Linked DNA regions of Rhodohalobacter sp. SW132. The protein of the gene in region 1 binds, or shares a complex with, the protein of each later gene. Links are inferred from orthologs where the notes say so. Each region holds a gene or a part of one and is shown in the gene's direction. Other genes may lie near its edges. The genes, in order: groL and metK.

Region 1 (10,480 bases):
TTCCGCTGCATAACCTTTGGCAATGCCGCCAAAATCGAGCTGCATATTGTCAGCCATCAGACGAGCCGATAAATTTTCTTCATCCAGTTCGATGTGGTGAAACCCAACCCGTTTTTGCATTGATTTGATTTCGTCTTTGTCAGGAAGTTCCGGATCAGGCAGCCTGCGAATGTATCGCCAGGTATGCGTCATCGGGCCGATCGTTACATCAAACAGCCCGTCGGTTTTACGGGATATCCACACCGACATTTTCAATACATCAAAAAAAGAGGGGCTGATTTCCATCCACTCTCCTGAACCCGACAATCGCGATAGCCGGTTTAGCTCACTCTCATCAATATAATCACTCATGCTCTGATTGATCTCTTCAATACGGTCAAACGCAGAATTCGCCGCGTTTTCAGCTTCTTCTTCCGATGCAGAATAGAGCATAATCTGAACCTGAGAACCCATATGGCGGGATTGAAAATCGTATCGCTGCAGATCCTGCGACAGGGTTAATGCAGGAAAGAGAAAAAGAAGGAAAACGGTTGTCGATAAATAAGCTGGAAGCGAATAAAGATTTTTGAACATAGCGATGGTTGCCGCTTTAAATTTGTGAAGCGATCAGCATATCGATTTCGCGGTAGGGGATATCAAAAAGTTTGGCGAGTGATTTTTTGGTGAGATGTTTTTTGTAAATATAAGTGCCGTTACGGAGAGCAGAATGGTGCCAGAGACATTCATGTATGGTGGCCGCGGATCCGAGTTCCAGTACGTACGGCACCAAAACATTGTTTAGTGCGTAGGTTGCGGTTCGCGCTACATTTGATGGTATGTTCGGCACGCAGTAGTGAATTACATCATACTTTGTAAACACGGGGTTTGAATGTGTAGTTGGCTCGCTCGTTGAGATGCATCCGCCCTGGTCTATTACTGCATCGACAACCACGCTTCCCGGTTTCATTTTCTGAACCATTTCTTCCGTAACCCAGCACGGTGCACGGTCTCCTTCGGTCATTGCAGCACCGATCACAACATCGGCAAATCCCATCGCTTTGGTGAGATAGTGGTGATTGGCCGTTGCGGTAACAATCCGTCGATCGAGAGCATTTTCGAGCCGGCGAAGCGCTGCGAGGTCATTGTCCATCACAAAAACCTGTGCACCGTAGCCGAGAGCTGTTCGCGCAGCATATTCGCCCGTAATTCCGGCGCCCAGAATCACAACGGTTGCCGGGGGCACGCCCGATATTCCGCCAAGCATAATTCCCTGCCCGTCGCTGTTGTTTTCCAGGTAGTGAGTGGAAATCTGAACCGCCATCGATCCGGTTATTTCATGCATCATCCGCACGATCGGGAATTCATTATCTTTTCCTTTTATAAATTCGTACCCGATCGCACATACACCTTTTTCGATCAGGTTTTTCAGGAATTCATATCGAGTGTGACCCAGATGCAGGGCAGAAACCAGGATTTGATTTGGTTTCATCCACTCCTGCTCGTTCATTGTGGGAGGAGCCACTTTGGCTATAAGATCAGACTGGCTGAATAGCTCTTCCGCGCTGTACGAAATTTCAGCGCCGGCATCAGCGTATTCCTGGTCGGAGAAGTGGGCGTCAATTCCCGCGTTTTTTTCGATCCATACATCATGACCGTTGGCCACCAAGGTGGATACGCCCCCGGGAGTGAGCGAAACCCGCCGTTCATCATTTGAGATCTCTTTTGGAAGTCCAATTTTCAGCGACCGGCTGGTTGAAGATTTCATGAGGCTTTTTTCAAGCGTCTGAATTCCGATCTGCTCTGTATCAAGTGGATTAAGTTCCATGAGGCTGGGTAATGCGGTCGGTTAGTGAAGATTTTGTTTCTGATAGAAAACAACCCTGTAAACTACATAAAAAGGGTTGAGTTGCAAGTGTGGGGTGGAAAATAGGAGAATTTTAGATCAAAATAAGTGGCAATCACATTCAGAGATAATTTGCAACAAACTCTTTGTGATACTTGCAGACTTCGTACCTTTGAGACAGAACCGGATAAACTATCAAAAAAATAATTCTCTACCTAAACTCAGCTCATGAATCATCAACCCCGTAAAAAGAAGAGCCTTGGTCAGCATTTTTTACGCGATAAACATATGATTTCAAAAATCGCCGGTTCCATTCCTGCAGAGCCGGAAGATCGGGTTGTGGAGATTGGTCCAGGCGACGGCGCGCTTACGGAGCAGCTGGTTGAAGTGTATCCAAATCTGACCGCAATTGAGATCGACCCGGTGATGGTGGAGCATCTGCAGCAAACCCTGCCAGATCTGCATATCATCAAAAATGATATTCTGAAAGTAGACTGGTCGGATGTCTTGTCTGACAATACCCGGCCTGTTCATGTAATTGGGAACCTGCCCTATTACATTACCAGCCAGATTCTCTTTTCACTGCTCCATTATCGTTCGCACCTCGAAACCGCAACACTGATGATGCAGAAAGAAGTGGCCGAGCGAATTGTGGCCGAGCCGAAAAATAAAACGTACGGGATTCTCAGCGTTCAGACACAGCTGATGTGTACACCTGAAATATTGTTTGATGTGCCGCCGCAGGTTTTTTCCCCTCCGCCAAATGTAATGAGCGCCGTTGTTCAGCTTCGGTTCAACAAACCCAGCCTTGCCTGCAGCGACGATCATCTGAAAACAGTGGTTCGGATGGCGTTCAACCAGCGCAGAAAAAAACTGAGCAATGCCCTTAAGCGGCTAAATACAGAACTGCCGGCCGATGAATTTGATTTTAACCTGCGTGCCGAGGCGCTGGCTCCTGCCATGTATGAAAAGTTGACAGCCCGTCTTGAACAACTTGGCACCTTTGAGCCGGGAATGGCATAAAATCAGGCCAAAACGCCCCTCTATTTTGCCATAAAGAGATTTTGATCGCCTCTTTGCCACAAACAATCAGTTTGGTACGGATGTTGCGAAATGACTTACCTAAGCAAGCGCTTTTTGAATTAAATGCGCGCAAGACTTTATAAATAACCATTAACTCAAATCATAAGGAGTCATACCAATGGCGAATATTAAACCTTTAAGCGATCGCGTGCTTGTACGCCCGATAGAAGCTGAAGAAAAAACCAGTTCCGGAATCATTATTCCCGATACAGCAAAAGAGAAACCACAAAGAGGAACTGTAGTTGCTGCGGGACCCGGAAAAGTTGAAAATGGCACCAAAGTTGACATCACCGTAAAAGAAGGAGATGAGATCCTTTACGGAAAGTATTCAGGAACCGAAGTAACACTGGAAGGTGAAGAGTACCTGATTATGAGAGAATCCGACATCCTCGGAATTGTCTCGTAACAAAAAATATCAAGATTCTGAACGACACAATTTTAAACACTAACTAAATCAGTTAAAGATATGAGTAAATTAGTTCATTATGATGCGGATGCACGCGACGCGCTGAAGCGCGGCGTTGATAAGCTTGCAAACGCAGTAAAAGTTACATTAGGCCCACGCGGACGTAATGTTGTTATTGAGAAGTCTTTTGGTGCGCCAACCGTAACCAAAGATGGTGTTACAGTAGCCAAGGAGATTGAACTCTCCGACAGAGTAGAAAATATGGGCGCACAGATGGTGCGTGAAGTGGCTTCCAAAACCAACGATAATGCTGGTGACGGAACAACTACAGCAACCGTACTTGCGCAGTCTATCATCCAGACCGGCCTGAAAAACGTGACTGCCGGTGCCAATCCAATGGACCTCAAAAGAGGCATTGACAAGGCAGTTGTTGAAGTTGTGAAAGAGCTTCAGAACCTCAGCAAGCCTGTAGGCGACAGCCTCGACAGCATCAAGCAGGTTGGAACGATTTCCGCCAATGGCGACGAAGAGATCGGTTCTTTCATTGCACAAGCGATGGAAAAAGTGGGTAAAGATGGTGTGATTACCGTTGAAGAAGCCAAAGGAACCGAAACCTATCTCGAAACTGTAGAAGGTATGCAGTTCGATCGCGGTTACCTGTCACCGTACTTCGTGACAAACAGCGAAACGATGACGACCGAAATGGAAGATCCATACATCCTGATTTTCGACAAGAAGATCACGAACATGAAGGATCTGCTTCCTATTCTTGAGAAAGTGATTCAAACCGGCAAGCCTCTCCTCATTATCGCAGAAGATATTGAAGGCGAAGCGCTGGCAACTCTCGTAGTGAACAAACTGCGCGGATCACTGAAAGTAGCTGCAGTTAAAGCTCCCGGCTTTGGCGACCGCAGAAAAGCGATGCTCGAAGATATCGCAATTCTGACAGGCGGTACCGTAATCAGCGAAGAGCGTGGCTACAAGCTTGAAAACGCAACGCTTGATTTCCTTGGCCAGGCTGACAGACTGAACATCACAAAAGATGATTCTACTATTGTTGGCGGTAAAGGCAAGAATGATGATATCAAAGCACGCATCAACCAGATCAAATCTCAAATTGAGAATACCGATTCTGATTATGATCGTGAAAAACTGCAGGAGCGTCTTGCTAAACTGAGTGGCGGTGTTGCCGTGCTCTATATTGGCGCTGCTTCTGAAGTAGAAATGAAAGAGAAGAAAGCCCGTGTGGAAGATGCATTGAACGCAACACGTGCTGCTGTTGAAGAGGGAATTGTTCCCGGCGGCGGCGTGGCTTACCTCAGAACACTGAAAGTGTTCGACAAGCTGAAGTCTGATATTGCAGATGAGAAAGTAGGCTTCGACATTGTGAAACGTGCACTCGAAGCACCGCTTCGCGCACTCTCTAACAATGCCGGCGTTGAAGGATCGATTGTAGTACAGAAAGTACTCGAAGGCAAAGATGGATTTGGCTACAACGCCAGAACCGGTGTCTACGAAGACCTGATTAAAGCAGGCGTAATCGACCCAACCAAAGTTACACGCTCCGCACTTGAAAATGCGGCATCTGTTGCCAGCCTCATGCTGACAACCGAAGCAGTTGTTGTTGAGAAACCATCAAAGAATGATGATGACGACAACGGTGGCGGCATGCCCGGCGGTGGAATGCCCGGCGGCATGGGCGGAATGGGAGGCATGGGCGGAATGATGTAAATCACCGCTTAAACTGACCCATTTGGCATCAGCCGAATGAAATCAAAAAACCCCGTTCTGTGAAAGCAGGGCGGGGTTTTTTTTGTGTCTTCATCGGATGATTGTCTTTTTCATCCGATGAATTTCCGAGCAAGGAACTGTTTTGGGTTAAACTGTTGAGGGGGCATGCTGCGCATGCTGTTGAGTTTCGCACTACGTGCGAAGTTGAATTGTTGAGTGGAAGTGAATGGTTATTTATTCAGGTCCACAGAAAAATCCCGCAGGGAAAAAACTAACGAACCGAGAAAGTAGAATCTGTTTCATAAATTTCAACAGTTCGACATTCATCTGTTCATCTGTTCATCTATTCATCTGTTTAACTACTCCTCTTCTTCCGCCCAATCATATAATCCACAAATAGAAATTCAATAGCGGCAGCTTCGTAACCTTTCCAGGTTGAAATCATCTCCCGGAACTGTTTTTCTGATGTATTAGCCGGATCACCGCCGTAGCTCATGATGATCCATTTGCGAAGGCCTTTCTCTTCGCCTTTTTTGATGTTGCTCGGAAACACGGCATCGGTCCGTTCGCGGAAGAGCATCAGGTCCTGGGCTGAGGTGGGGCCCACGCCTCTGACTTTCGAGATGGTATCGAAAAACTCCTGTGGGCTCGCCTCTTTATCAAGCCACTCCATACTCACTTCGCCGGCGAGAATATCCTGTGCAAGGCCCACAAGGTATTCGCCTTTTCGCAGCGTAGGACCCATTTTACGAATCTGTGCGGGATCGGCTTTGGCCAGCTGAAACGGGCGCGGCCAGGCGGGAAGGGTTTTGTCGTTGTGGGTCAGGTGTGTGCCGTACGCTTCGCGCATTTTAAACGCCATCTTTTTGGCTGTGGGTTTGTGAGAGAGCTGCATCTGCACAATGCGGTAGATAATATCTTCCAGCAGTGTTCCGCGCGACATCCGTTTCAATCCGTAATACTCCGTCAGTTTTGGTCCGAGTACAGGGTCATTTTCAGCCTTTTCATAAAGCGGACGCAGATCCAGACCGGTGCCTAAAATTCGGGCCAGCGTTTCGTTTGCCTGTGAAACCTCCTCTTTCGACAGATCTTCCGGCGATTCAATATGGAACTCCGGGTTTTCAGGATCACCGTTAAAAAAGATGGTCACTACCACATCACGCTCTTTCAGCGGCAGCGGGCGGGTAAATCCCTCTTCAAAAATCTTCACCGGCTCATGCTCGTGATCAAAATAGGGATCGATATCGAGGCAGATAAACCAGTCGTGCGGCGGTGTGGATTTCAGGGTCCAGGATGACATCAGGTGTTCTCTTAAATGTTAAAATTAGGATCGAAGAAAGGTAAACATAAAGATATCGAAATTATCTCCGGGGTTGTAAGATCTGCATGTATAATTGTTAATGAGATGGGAGTGTGTGCCGATAAGGTGATAAATATCAGCCATTAAAGGTACATAATTTTCAGGTGTCTGTGTGAACAAGTAAGTCGGGGTAACTAAGGATACCTGAGAACATAAGGACATACGTTGTAGTTGAAGCGAAATTACGCGTTATTGGGGAAATGACGGACGATATGTGATCGTTTTCCAATCTGGTTATTAAAAATATGAAAGTCTAAAGGAGCTCTCAGAAATCGAATATGGGAAAAGAAAATCCTTATCTCTCAATATTTCAATCGTTGCCCCAGCCGGCAGTTCTTATCCGTGCGAACAGTCCGGATTTTGAAATAGCGGATGCGAACGAGGCGTTTATCCAACTTTCAGGCAAAAGCCGCGAAGAATTGATCGGGCACCGTCACTTTGACATCTTCCCGGATAATCCGGCTGATGATGAATATAACAGTGCAGAAAATCTCAAAAAACTTCTGGATGAGGTAATCCGGACCGGTGAGCCTAATTCAGTATCGATACAGCGCTACGATCTTTTTGATAAAGAGAGCGGGACCTTCCAAAAGAACTATTATCATCCACATCATACACCGATTTTTGATGAAGAAAACAACGTAGAATTTATTCTGCAAACCGTTCGGGAGATATCCGGACAGACCCAGCAGGATATGCGAAAAAATGAAGCCCGGTTTCGTGCTCTTGTGGAACGCGGAAACGATGTGCTCTTTATTCTTTCGCCGGAAGGAAAACCCAGCTACGTTTCCCCCACAGTAGAAAAAATTCTCGGGTACACGCAGAAGGAGGCGCTCGGCCTCGATATGATGAATTCGATTCATCCAGATGACATGCAGCACGTTGGTGAGGAACTGCAACTATGTATGGAGCATCCCGGCAAACCGATTGAGGTAACTCCCGCCCGAATGAAACACAAAGATGGCAGCTGGCGCTGGTTTACCGGAACCATCACCAATATGCTGCACGATCCCGATATTAACGGGATTGTGGACAATTTCAGGGAAATCACCGAACAAGTTGCGATAAAACAGAGGCTTAACCAGACGGAAGAGCTGTATCAATCGCTTATTCAAACCCTGGACGGAATTTCTTGGGAAGCAGATGCCGAAACCTTTCTCTTCAGCTATGTGAGCCCGCAATCAAAAGAAATTCTTGGTTATTCGCCCGAAGAGTGGCTTGCAGATCCGGAGTTCTGGCAAAATCATATTCATCCCAATGAAGTGGATCATGTGGTGTCGTATTGTAAAAGCGAGTCCAAGGAGGGGAGAAACCACGATTTTGAATACAGGATGAGGTCAGCCTCAGGGGAATATGTTTGGCTGAAAGATGTAGTGACCGTGATTCACGAAGACGGTAAACCGTCGAAATTGCGCGGAATTATGATCGATATAACCGATCGAAAGCGAGAAGAGCTGGCAAAACTTGCAGAGCGGGAAAAATATCGTTCGATCTTTGAAAATTCACTGGTAGCATTTTTCGTTTCACGTCCGGATGGTACCATACTGGAGGCAAATCCAATGGCGTGTACTCTGTTTGGATATACGGTTGATGAATTTCGGGAAATTGGCCGGCAGGGGTTTATCGATCCGAAAAGTCCGGGGCTGAAAGATAAGCTTGAAGAGAGAGATGCTAAGGGCCGTACGAAAGGGGAGTTGTATGGTATCCATAAAAACGGTACGCGTATTCCCTGCGAATTTTCATCTGTCGTTTTCCAGGATAACAGCGGTGATATTTTGAACACCGTAATGATGGTAGATATATCCGACCGTAAATACTTTGAAGAGAGTATGCTCTCGGCAAACGAAAAGCTCAAAAATACGGTCGACCGCTATGAAATTGTATCACGTGCAACCAGTGATACCATCTGGGATTTTGAGCTTTCAGGTGATCAGATGATCTACAATGATAATATCCATTCGATGTTCGGGTATGATATGGCCGAAGTAAGCAATATGGCCTCCTGGTGGCGGGATAAAATTCATCCGGATGATTTAATTCACGTCAGTCAGCAGCTGCGCAGCGCCATCGCCTATCGAAAAAACAGATTCCAGATGGAATACCGGTTTCGCACGGCTGATGGAAGTTTTAAACATATCTACGACCGTGCATTTCTGATTAAAGATGATGAAGGCGAACCGCAGCGGATGATCGGCGCGATGCAGGATGTAACTAGCAGAGTGAAAGAACAGGAACAGCTTAAACTGATGGAATCGGTGATTACCAACACCAATGAGTCTGTTGTGATTACGGAAGCGGAGCCCAATGATCTGCCCGGCCGCAAAGTATTGTATGTTAACCAGGCGTTTACAGAAATGACCGGCTATCCTGAGGATGAAGTTGTGGGCAGCACACTCGGATTTTTGAATGGCCCGAAGACGGATCAGCTAAAAATTGAGGAGCTTCGGGAGTCAATGAGACGGTATGAAACATCAGATATCGAAATTATAAACTATAGAAAAAATGGGGACCCGTTCTGGCTGTTCTCATCCAGTGTACCGGTACAGGATCGGGATGGAAAATATACACACTGGGTATTTATTGGAAGAGACATCAGCGAACAGAAAATACAGGAGAAAAATATTCTTGACTCACTCAAAGAGAAAGAAACTCTACTGGCGGAAGTTCATCACAGGGTGAAAAATAACCTGGCAGTTGTCTCAAGCCTGATGGAAATCCAGGCGATGAACAGCAGTGACCCGGAACTGAATAATCAGCTCATGAGTAATGTGATGCGGATCAAATCGATCGCCGCAATTCATGAACAGCTCTACAAATCGAACAGTTTTTCCCGGCTAAGGTTTGCCGAAGGATTAGAGCGGCTGGTAAACAGTATTGTAAATACCATGCAGTTTGATGTGGATATCTCACTGATATTTCAACTGGAAGAGGTGGAACTGAGTATTAACCAGGGATTACCGTGTTCGCTGATTGTGAATGAAATTATCACAAATATTTTAAAACATGGGTATAAAGGCCGTAAAACCGGTAAAATTACGATTATACTCCAAAAAAACGGCGATAATGTGACTTTACAGATAGAGGACGATGGTATCGGACTTCCGGAAAACTTTGATCGAATCGATGGCGGCTCGATGGGGCTTCAGCTGATTGACCTGCTTACCGAACAACTTAAAGGTAAAAAAACGTACTCATCAAGCAGTGAAGGCACACTCTTTACACTGAAATTTTCGATTACGGACGCCAAAGGAAGCGGAAGTTCTTTTATTCGATAATTGTAAATTGAGAGGTGATGGCTGACTCATCAGATAAAAACATTCAAAAAACGGTAGGTCATTATGATCGGTTATCAAAAAAATATGATAAAGGCTATTCTGCCTACCTGAAGCATACGCATGATAAATTTATGGATCGGCTGAATTTTAGTCCGGGTGATCATATTCTGGACATAAGTGGCGGAACAGGAATACTTGCAGAACAAATACTCCTGAAATTTCCAGATGTGAAAATTACTCTGAATGATCCGTCAGATGGAATGCTGCAGATTGCAAAAAAAAGGCTGAAGAAGTTTAACCATGTTGCATTTACCAGTCACCCGGCTGAAAAATTACCCTTTGAAAAGAACCGTTTTGATCACATCACCTGCCTGAATTCCTTTCATTATTATACAGATCAGCACCTTGTAACAGAATCGATGCGAACCGTCCTAAAGCCTGAAGGCACAGTAAAAATCCTCGATTGGAACCGGGAAGGGTGGTTCCATCTGCCAAACAAGATTATTTCCCTGCTTTCGCCGGAAAACATCAATACCCGGTCGCTGTCTGAATTGAAAACGTTGCTTACGGGGAGTGGTTTTGACATCAGCTCAGAAGCACACTGGTCGTTCCGCTTCTGGAAATTCTTTTACGTTGAGGCCACGTACCGCGGATCGCCGATCCGCCACGTAAACTCAAACTCGAACTCGTGACATAAATCCGACCTGGTATCATTGTTGCCGGCTTTGACGGTTGGAATTGTGGTTGTGCCAGATGCATCGCCCTCCCGGATCAGCGATCCGGGTAACGTACTGCGGATCGCC
Region 2 (10,518 bases), 730 kb from region 1 along the record:
TTGAAAAAAGTCATCAACGTTAGTGACATTGCCCTAAAAAAGGGAGAATTAGAGGGGTGTCCATAGACTTTTCCCCTATTCTGATGGATAACATCTCAATCTCGCCCTGATAGTCGGGACTGGAAAAACACCAGCTGGCGCGGGATAATAGAGGAGCCCTTTTCTATTGGTTGTGAGAAATTAAAGACTCAAATTCAGGCCAACTTAACTTTTTTAAGGCCATGAATGTATCTCGAAACTCCCCTCCCTGTCAAGTCCCGTTAGGCGCGATAGAGCGGGGGTGGATCAGAAAGACTGGGAGCAGAATGTACAAGAAATCTTTATTTACTTTGGCGCAATTTCTTTTGAAATTAATTTTCTCACAGCCTCTCTAAGGTGGACTTTTATGGTTGTATTTTAAGAATCGAGTTCAGGTTAGTATAAATCAATAGATTACGAAAAATCTGAATTGAACAATTAGTCCATCGACTTTGGTATTGGATTGTTGTTGTTTTTAATGTGATCCATTAATTGTTCATGGACGGAAATGGCTTTTTCATCTTTATTTATTTGAATCCGCTTGTAAGATCCGTCAGACTGCATCATCCATCTGAGTTGATTGTCCCGTAAATAGAGCTGCAAGAGAAATTTCAAGTACAAGTTCAACCCCTTGTCCTGAATGGGGGTTAACACCTCTACCCGTGCATCAAGATTTCGGTGCATCCAATCTGCAGACCCAATCCAGTATCGATGCTTTTTAGCGTTTTTGAAGTAAAAACACCTTGAATGTTCCAGGAACCGTCCGATAATGGAATGGACGCGTATCGTTTCACTCAGCCCCTTTTTCCCGGGGATCAGACGGCACACTCCCCGGACAATCAGGTCTATTTCAACTCCAGCCTGAGACGCTTGGTACAATTTCTCGATTGTCAGAGGATCTTCAAGACTATTCATCTTCGCAATTATTTTTCCGCCATTTCCATTTTCAGCTGCTTCAATTTCTCCATCAATCATTTTAATAATTGAACCGCGCATATGACGCGGGGCCACCAGCAGTTTTTTATAGGTTTGATCCGGCGCGTACCCGGTGAGCAGATTAAAAACATCGGTGACATCCCCTGCTATTTCAGTATCACAGGTGAAATAACCCAGGTCTTCATAAAGCTGCGCAGTATGTGGATGATAATTCCCTGTGCCGATATGCACGTATCGAACCAGTTCTCCACGCTCTTCGCGGACGACCATTGTCATTTTTGAATGAATTTTCAGCCCTGATATTCCATAGGATACATGAACGCCTGCTTTTTCAAGTTTCTGTGCCCAGGTGATGTTCCTCTGTTCATCAAACCGAGCTTTCAGCTCAACGAGCACCGCAACCTGTTTACCATCATCCGCAGCCTTTATAAGCGAATGCATCAATGGCGAATCACTTGAGGTGCGGTATAAGGTTTGCTTGATCGCGAGCACACCGGGGTCTTTTGCTGCTTCCTCGATAAACCGCTGAGTTGTTAGCTCAAAACTGTGATAGGGATGATGAACTATAAAATCACCCTTTCGGATCGTATCAAAAATGTCGGGAAGCTCCTCATCAGTATTATGGCGAAAAACGGAATGCAGTGCCGGAACCCACTTTTCGTATTTCAGGTGATCCAGCCCGTCAAAATCGTAGAGCTGGGTGCAGTCGGCCAGGCCGATTGGGCCATCCATCTCAAAAATGTCTTTCTTTTTGATTTTCAGGTTCTTCATTAGATATTCTTTCACATCTGCAGGTGTTCGGCTGTCAATTTCAAGGCGAACAATTTCCGCAAACCGCCGCTCCCGAAGTTCATCCTCAATCATCTCCAGCAGATCATCTGCCTCTTCATCCTGCCGTTCTACATCCGCATTTCGTGTGACGCGAAAAAGATGCACCGATTCGACCTTCATCCCCGAAAAGAAACGATCGATTTTTTCTGTGATGATATCGCTGATAGAGACAAGAATCCGGATGCCTTTTCCTTTTTTTAGAGTGATCCATCGCGGACGATTGGACGGAATTTTAATCCTTGCAAAATGATGATCACCTGTTTGTGGATTCTGCAGTTTAATAGCCAAAGACCGGCTTTTATTAGAAATAAAGGGAAAAGGATGTGCTTCATCCACGGCGAGCGGGGTGATAATGGGGTAGAGCTGAGACTCAAAAAACTCTTCCGCTTTACGTTTTAATTCTTTACTCAGCTTGCTGTATCTCACGATCTGAACACCCTCTTTTTCGAGCTGCGGGAGCAGTGTTTCGAAATAACAGGTTCGATAGGCGTGGATCATCTTCAGAACTTCTTTGCGAACTTCACGAAGCTGCTTTTCGGGCGTCCGGCCGTCAACTGAAAGCCGGGTAACTCCCGCATGCAGCTGACGTTTTAAGCCTCCAACCCGTTTTTGGAAAAACTCATCGAGATTGGAGCATACAATGCCGATAAATTTTATTCTTTCGAGCAGCGGAATGGAGGGATCCTCCGCCTGGGCTAACACCCGCCAGTTGAACTGAAGCCAGCTGAGTTCGTAGTTCAAAAAATAGTCAGGGCCAGAAATATATGCCCCGATGACTTCAGTTCGGTCCAGGTTTATATTTTTTTTACTGCTGCTCTTATCCACAGGTCTGGATTTATTTACTATTGGTTCTCCGCTTGCATCAAAAATGGATGAAAACGGTTTCGTTATTCCGGTAACACGCTGAGATTCGGCGTGAAATTCTTTGTAAGTTACGATGCTACAATTAACAAATTATAAACCGAATTTAATACTGCTCCATTGTGCAAAATCCGCTTTTAGACCCGGAAAACAAAGATCAGCTTTCAGAAGAGTCGCTGCGCCCGTCCACGCTGCAGGAGTTTGTCGGGCAGCAAAAAGTGATCAACAATTTGAGTGTATTTATCCAGGCAGCAAAAAAACGGGGTGAAGCGCTGGATCACGTAATCCTCTCCGGGCCGCCAGGCCTTGGCAAAACTACCCTTGCCTATATTATCTCGAAAGAAATGGGAGGCCAGATTAAGCCCACAACCGGGCCGGTACTGGAAAAACCGGGGGATCTCGCAGGAATGCTTACCAACCTGGAAGAGGGTGATGTTCTTTTTATTGATGAAATTCACAGGCTGAACCCGGTGATCGAAGAGTACCTGTACTCTGCTATGGAGGATTATAAGCTCGATATCGTAATCGATTCCGGCCCGAATGCACGTAGTGTGCAGATCGACCTGAACCGGTTTACGCTGGTAGGCGCAACAACCCGAAAAGGGCTGCTGACAGCACCACTGAGAGCCCGTTTCGGAATTGACATGCGGCTTGATTACTACGATGTGGAACTACTGCAGCGGATCGCCCTGAGGACCGCTCACATTCTTAATTTTGGGATCACTGAAAAAGGAGCCCATGAAATCGCGCGCAGAAGCCGCGGTACACCAAGAATTGTGAATAAGCTGCTCCGGCGTACCCGCGATTTTGCCCAGGTAGACGGCCTTGATTCAATTGACGACGCCATCGCAGACAAAGCACTGAACGCCCTGGATGTTGATCACAACGGCCTGGATGATATGGATATACGAATTCTGAAAGCGATCATCGAAAATTACAGCGGCGGCCCGGTTGGGCTGGGAACGCTCGGCGTTGCCGTGGGTGAAGATAAAGGGACAATCGAAGAAGTGTACGAGCCATTCCTGATCAAAGAAGGGTTTATGCAGAGAACACCAAAAGGCAGAATTGCCGCCCCAAAAGCCTATCGTTATCTCGGGGTGAACCCGACCGGTAGTGAAACCGATCTGTTTAACGCCGATGACTAATCCGTGATAATCTTTGCCTGCCTGTGTGAATCAAAAGAATATTTTGTACTTTTACTGCCGTTTTAAATCCAATAAGCAGTCAATTTTTGAATGAAAAATTTATTTACCTCTGAGTCCGTTTCTGAAGGGCATCCCGATAAAATTGCCGACCAAATTTCTGATGCCATTCTCGATGCTATGCTAACCGATGACCCAAAATCGCGGGTTGCGGTTGAAACGCTGGTCACAACCGGCCTGGCCGTCGTATCAGGTGAAGTTACAACCGATTCATACGTGGATGTTCAGGAGATCGTGCGCGGAGTCATTCGCGATATTGGCTATACGAAAGCGAGTTATCGTTTTGATGCCGATTCATGCGGCGTGCTCACCACTATCCACCAGCAGAGTCCCGAAATTGCACAGGGCGTGGATGCAAAAGAAGATAAAGGAGAAGGCGCCGGCGACCAGGGAATGATGTTCGGATACGCCACCTCTGAAACGGATGCCTATCTGCCGATGTCTCTGCAGTATTCTCATGAGCTGCTGAAAACTCTTGCACATATTCGCAAAGAAACTGCATTGATGCCTTATCTCGGGCCTGACAGTAAAAGCCAGGTTACCATTGAGTATGACGATGAGAACCAGCCTAAACGGGTGGATACGATTGTACTTTCAACGCAGCATGATGAGGGTGTTTCGCAGGACGAGATTAAATCAGATATCAAAAAGCATCTTGTATCAGCTGTGATACCCAAGGATCTGATTGATGGAAATACCATTTTGCACGTCAATCCAACCGGGAAATTCGTGATTGGCGGCCCGCACGGCGACACCGGACTTACGGGGCGTAAAATCATTGTTGATACGTATGGAGGCCGGGGAGCTCACGGCGGCGGCGCATTCAGCGGAAAAGATGCTACAAAAGTAGATCGCAGCGCGGCATATGCAACCCGCCACATCGCAAAAAATATTGTGGCGGCTGAACTGGCCGAAGAGTGCCTTGTGCAGATCGCTTATGCGATCGGGGTGCCGGACCCGGTATCCATCAACATAAATACATACGGAACCGGCAAAGTGAGCGACATTGAACTGGCCCGGGTGGTAAATAAATTATTTGATATGACTCCAGCCGGCATTATTAAACGGCTTGATCTGAGAAAGCCGATCTACCAGAAAACGGCAGCATATGGTCATTTCGGCCGTGATGAATTTACCTGGGAGCAGCTCGATTTTGTTGATGCGCTTTCAGATGCAGTAAAATAAATACTTAAGAATATAAATTGTCGGATTGCATCGTGTGATCCGGCAGCTTCCTTCCTCAGTATTGGCATCGCCACTTGCCTTTTGAAACAATTCTCTCCTCCATTTTTGATGCTCAATAATTTATAGTACAATTGAGAAACTTTTTTAACGAATCGATTCTCCTTTATGCGATACATATCCACTTTTACAGTATTGCTGGCCATGCTGGTTACAGCGACAGCAGCCATTGCACAAGAGCAGCCGAAAGCGTTTCAGGGCGCTGAAATAATCACGGTAGCAGGCGATCCTATTCCGAACGGCACACTGATTATCCAGGATGGTGAGATTACCTCCGTAGGTCCATCAGCAAGCATCACGATTCCTTCCGGCGCCGAAATTATTGACGTTACGGGCCGGGTGATTATGCCAGGCCTTGTAGACAGCCACTCACATATTGGGGAAGGAGATGGGGGTGATCGATCCGCTGCGCTTCATCCCGATGTTCGGATTATGGACACCATTAACCCAACCAGCGATTCGTTTAAACGAGCACTGTCGGGCGGGGTAACAACCGCGAATATTATGCCGGGGTCCGGGCACCTGATGAGCGGCCAGACGGTGTATGTGAAGCTGAAAGAGGCGAACAAAATTGAGGATATGCTCGTCTATTCGGATGAGGAAAATGGCATCTACGGCGGGTTAAAAATGGCGAACGGTACCAACTCCATACGCACATCCGGTCCGTTTCCCGGAACCCGGGCCCGCTCTTCAGCCATGGTGAGAAATCTCTACATCCAGGCGCAGGAGTATCGCGACAAAGTAGAGGCGGCGAATGGTGATCCCGACGCATTGCCGCCGCGAAATTTACAGATGGAAACGCTGATCGAAGTTTTGGAAGGAAAGCGGATTGTGCATAACCACACGCATCGCCACGATGATATCTTAACGGCCATTCGGCTGGCGGATGAATTTGGGTACCGGATGGTGCTGCATCACGTAAGTGAAGGGGGACAGGTTGCCGAAGAAATTGCCGCTTCAGGATATCCCGCATCCATCATTGTGCTCGATTCTCCCGGCGGAAAACATGAGGCTATTAACCTGGATTATGAAATCGGGCCGAAATTGGAGGCGGCAGGTGCAGATGTGGCGTACCATACCGATGACCCAATAACCGACTCGAGGCTTTTTCTGCGAAGCGGGGCATTTGGAATGCGTGCCGGGATGAGCCGCGAGAAGGCACTTGAGGCGCTGACTATCGCAAATGCCCGGATGATGGACCTGGACCACAGAATCGGGTCGCTTGAAGAGGGAAAAGATGCTGATTTCATCATACTGAATGGAGACCCGTTCAGCGTTTACACGCAGGTTCAGCAGACCTGGATTGATGGAAAACTGGAATGGGACCGCGAAAACCCGGATGACAGAAAGTTTGGTACCGGAGGTGACGGAGTGTTTTCCGGATCATCCGGCCACCACCATTCACATGAGGGAGGGAAATAAGATGAACCTATCAAAAAAGATGAAAACAGCAATTTCCGGATTCAAGCTGCCATTTGCCACGCTCTCAATACTCCTGATTTGTACCGCTGTATATCAGGCAAACGCACAGCAGATCGCAGTGAAAGGCGAAATGGTGTACACTGCAACAGGTGAACCGATTGCCAACGGCGTAGTATTGATCTCAGACGGTATCATTGAGGAGGTCGGCCCGGAATCCGGTGTGCAAATACCATCCGGTTACGAGATCCTTGAGGCCCCGGTGGTCACTCCGGGTTTTATTGACGCCCATTCTGTGGTTGGCCTGGCAGGAATTTACAATGTGGATGATGATCAGGATCAGCTTGAACTCTCCGGTGCCATTCAGCCTGAGCTGAGGGCCATTGACGGGTATAACGCCCGCGATGAACTGGTCGGAGTACTGCGCGACCGTGGAATTACAACCGTGCACACCGGTCACGGTCCCGGCGCAGTGATCAGCGGCCAGACCATGATCGTTAAAACAATTGGCACAACGGTTGACCAGGCGTTGGTCGATTCCACGACGGCCCTTGCAATGACGATCGGAGCTGTGGTTAGAAATAATTTCGACAATCCGGGTACGCGGTCGAAAGCCATTGCCATGCTGCGGCAGGAGCTGATCCGGGCGCAGGAGTACAACGACCGGAGCGAGAATGGCAGCCGTGATCTTAAAATGGAGGCGCTCACGCAGCTTCTGAATGGAGAAATTTACGCCCTGATTACCGCTCACACCTCCAGGGACATCCTCACGGCCCTGAGACTGCAGCGGGAATTTGGGTTCAAACTCCTGCTTGATGGCGCTGCAGAAGCGTATATGGTGATGGATGAAATCAAAGAGGCGGATGTACCGGTTATTATTCATCCTACCATGATGCGGCTGGGTGGCGACGGGGAAAATGCCTCATTCGAAACCGCAGGAAAACTGGCTGATGCGGGCATTACAGTTCTATTTCAGAGCGGATACGAGGCTTATGTGCCAAAAACACGAGTTGTCCATTTTGAGGCCGCTATCGCCGTTGCGAACGGAATGGCTCACGATCAGGCGATCCGCGCACTAACAATTGATGCTGCAAGAGTATTAGGCCTTGAAGATTCCATTGGATCCATTGAAGAGGGTAAACAGGCTGATTTGGTTCTCTTTACCGGCGATCCGTTTGAATACACAACGACCGTTACCCGGGTATTAATCAATGGCGAAGTCGTCAGTGAAGGTGAATAACTTCAATATCCGGTTCAATAAATTACACAGCTTTAAGGTGCAATGAGCGATTTACTTCGTTATCTTAATCAGGCTGAATCAGGAATGAACTGCCTGCTATTTTGCACAATAAACGAACAGCAGGTGGGTTGTTCGGCTATAAAAACTCAAGAATTTCTTGCGCCATTTTAAATAATCGAGTTTAGGTTTATGCATTTTTATCGCATTCTATTAGCACTTAGCAGCTTGATTCTGCTCTCTTTTCTGTTGAGTAAGAACGGAAATGCCCAGAACGGCCAATCAGATAGATTTCAGCCCGGCACCTTTCAGAGTATTATCGGATCAGATCAGATTTACTTTGTGGACCAGGTCGGTCTTCAGCTGCTTGACCGCCAGATACCCGCCTCTGATTATCTGGAAGATGAAAATTTCCGTCTGGGTCCCCAGGATGTTCTCTCTGTAGATATATCCGGAACGGTCCCAATTAGTGCACGTGGCCTCGCCGTTAATTCACAAGGCCAGGTGTATATTCCCATGGTTGGTAATGTGGATATCAATAACCTTTCAATCAGCGAGGCGCGCGACAGGATTGAATCTGCCCTGGCTGAAGAACTGAATGAATTTGAAGTAAAACTGACCGTTGATCGCCCGCGCCGCGTAATGGTAAACGTTCATGGCGATATCCCTTATCCCGGACGCTATATCGTGCCGGCAGGTACCCGGCTCGATGCTGTGGTACACGCCGCACTGAATACCGGCTCGGTAGATCCGAACCAGGTGAACCCCGGCGAAGTTGAGCAAGCCCTTCTCTCCTCTCGAAATTATTCACTCCGCAACGTTTCTGTAACGCGTGATGGGGGCGCAATCCGTGCTGACGGAGACCTGATCCGCTATTTCCGTGACGGAGATACCGACTCTAACCCTTATCTTTTTAGCGGAGACCAGGTTCGCATACCCAGAGTATCGGAAACCTCTCCAACCATTTCTATTTCAGGCGCGGTTTATTCTGCGCATCAACTTGAATATCAGCAAGCGGATAATATTGAACGCCTCATCAGCATGGCGGGCGGTTACCTGGAAGAGGCGGATCAAAGCCGGGTGGTTATTCACCGGACAGAAGATCAGCAAACCAGCAGGCTTGATCTTGAACTGACGGATGAAAACCGCCAGGATTTTGAACTTTATCCGAATGACAGAGTCGTTATTCCATATCTCGAAGAAGATGCCCGGAGTTATTCTGCATGGGTGTACGGTGAGGCAATTCTTCCCGGAAACTTTCCAATTCAGGACAGGCAAACCACACTCAGGGAGCTTCTTGAAACGGCCGGGGGCATGACCCGCAGCGCACTGGGTGAGAGCGCCTACATTGTGCGATCTCCGGTTCAGACACGCAACGTACGACCTTCGATCGACTTTAATGTCGCGGAGCTCCAGCGAACTTCCGATCAGCTTGCCCAGGGTTTTGAGTACCTTCAGCAGGAGGATCAGCTGAATACGGAGAACCGCGTTCACGTAGATTTAACCGATCCCGATGAGCTTGAACAGACTGTTATCAATGATGGTGACCGGCTTTTTATTCCAAAAGATTTTAATTCAGTAGTACTCTATGGGCAAGTAAACAATCCCGGAACCTACTCTTTTAATGAGTCGATGGGTGTGCAGGATTATCTGCAACAAGCAGGCGGAATGACGATTGCCGCCGACACCGAGCGGGTTTTCATCATAAAATCGGGCAGCCGGGCATGGAAAAACCCGGATGAAACAAGATTACAGTCAGGAGATATCATCTATGTGGACAGAGTACCTTATGATGAACTCCAGGCATCCAGAAGTTACGATATACAGCTGAGAAACCTGAGGAGAAGCAATCTGCAGCTGGTGCTCACCACGGTATCAACAATTACCGCTGTAGTGACCACCTATGTAGCCATCAGACGTTAGGGCATGCTATTTTGAAACAAATACTATATCTGTCACAATATTATCCGCCGGAAATCGGAGCCGGCGCCGTTCGAAGCGAAGCGATTACCCGCTTTCTTTCCGGCGACGATTGGAATGTAGATGTGGTATGTGAAATCCCGAACTATCCCACCGGCAATATTCCGAATAATTTTAAAGATAAATGGGCTTACACGGAGAAGATCAGCGATACGCTTACCATAAACAGGGTATGGGTTAAGGCAAACCAGAGGCGGAATTTCTGGCAGCAGATTACGTTTTTTCTCTCTTTTATGATCAGCAGTCTGCTGTTTTGTTTGATGCATCCCAAAAAATACGATGTGGTGTACGTAACCTCTCCTCCTATTTTTGCCGGAATCACCGGATGTATTCTCTCCCGGCTGTTTGGCTCAAAGTTTGTGTTTGAAATACGGGATATCTGGCCCGATTCAGTTGTAAATGAAGAGGCGCTTGAGAACAACACACTCTTTGTAAAAATCGGCAACTACCTGGAGCGATGGCTTTATCGAAAAGCCGACCTATTGATCCCTGTCACGCCCGCATCCGAAAAAATAATTGAAAAAAGAGCGTCGGGAACCTCTACCGTCGTTATCCCAAACGGCGTGGATCTGAACCTGTTTCACAAAAAAACCGATGTTCAGAGTGGGGTTGATGAACCGATCAACCCGAATAAATTCAGAGTGGGTTATGTGGGCTCACTCGGGTTCATCCACGATCTGAATACGCTGATCCGTGCGGCAAAAATGTGTGAGACCAACCCCGATATTGAGTTTATCATTGTGGGCGACAGCGGGCGAAACAATCGGCTGCAGTATCTGCTTGATGAATATC

What was found.
Region 2: the proteins of groL (region 1) and metK are in contact, whole or in part, in a cryo-EM structure (PDB 8P4O), measured with the Escherichia coli proteins. The link is inferred for Rhodohalobacter sp. SW132 from one-to-one orthologs.

What each region holds. Positions count from the first base shown.
Region 1 is NZ_QUOK01000001.1:827,080-837,559, reverse strand. Bases 2,800-5,706 are described here. They hold groL (chaperonin GroEL), read left to right. Parts: upstream 2,800-3,371; coding sequence 3,372-5,042; downstream 5,043-5,706. Other genes in these bases: DYD21_RS03540 (DNA-3-methyladenine glycosylase), read right to left, coding at 5,398-5,706; groES (co-chaperone GroES), read left to right, coding at 3,024-3,311; rsmA (16S rRNA (adenine(1518)-N(6)/adenine(1519)-N(6))-dimethyltransferase RsmA), read left to right, coding at 2,800-2,845. Also shown: DYD21_RS03565 (FAD:protein FMN transferase), read right to left, coding at 1-573; DYD21_RS03560 (alanine dehydrogenase), read right to left, coding at 590-1,804; more of rsmA, read left to right, coding at 2,051-2,799; more of DYD21_RS03540, read right to left, coding at 5,707-6,342; DYD21_RS03535 (PAS domain S-box protein), read left to right, coding at 6,681-9,677; DYD21_RS03530 (class I SAM-dependent methyltransferase), read left to right, coding at 9,695-10,369.
Region 2 is NZ_QUOK01000001.1:92,628-103,145, reverse strand. The notes cover bases 3,013-5,957. They hold metK (methionine adenosyltransferase), read left to right. Parts: upstream 3,013-3,881; coding sequence 3,882-5,033; downstream 5,034-5,957. Other genes in these bases: DYD21_RS00400 (amidohydrolase family protein), read left to right, coding at 5,199-5,957; ruvB (Holliday junction branch migration DNA helicase RuvB), read left to right, coding at 3,013-3,791. Also shown: ppk1 (polyphosphate kinase 1), read right to left, coding at 457-2,610; more of ruvB, read left to right, coding at 2,769-3,012; more of DYD21_RS00400, read left to right, coding at 5,958-6,512; DYD21_RS00395 (amidohydrolase family protein), read left to right, coding at 6,532-7,749; DYD21_RS00390 (SLBB domain-containing protein), read left to right, coding at 7,939-9,669; DYD21_RS00385 (glycosyltransferase family 4 protein), read left to right, coding at 9,681-10,518. UniProt on the Escherichia coli protein: Catalyzes the formation of S-adenosylmethionine (AdoMet) from methionine and ATP.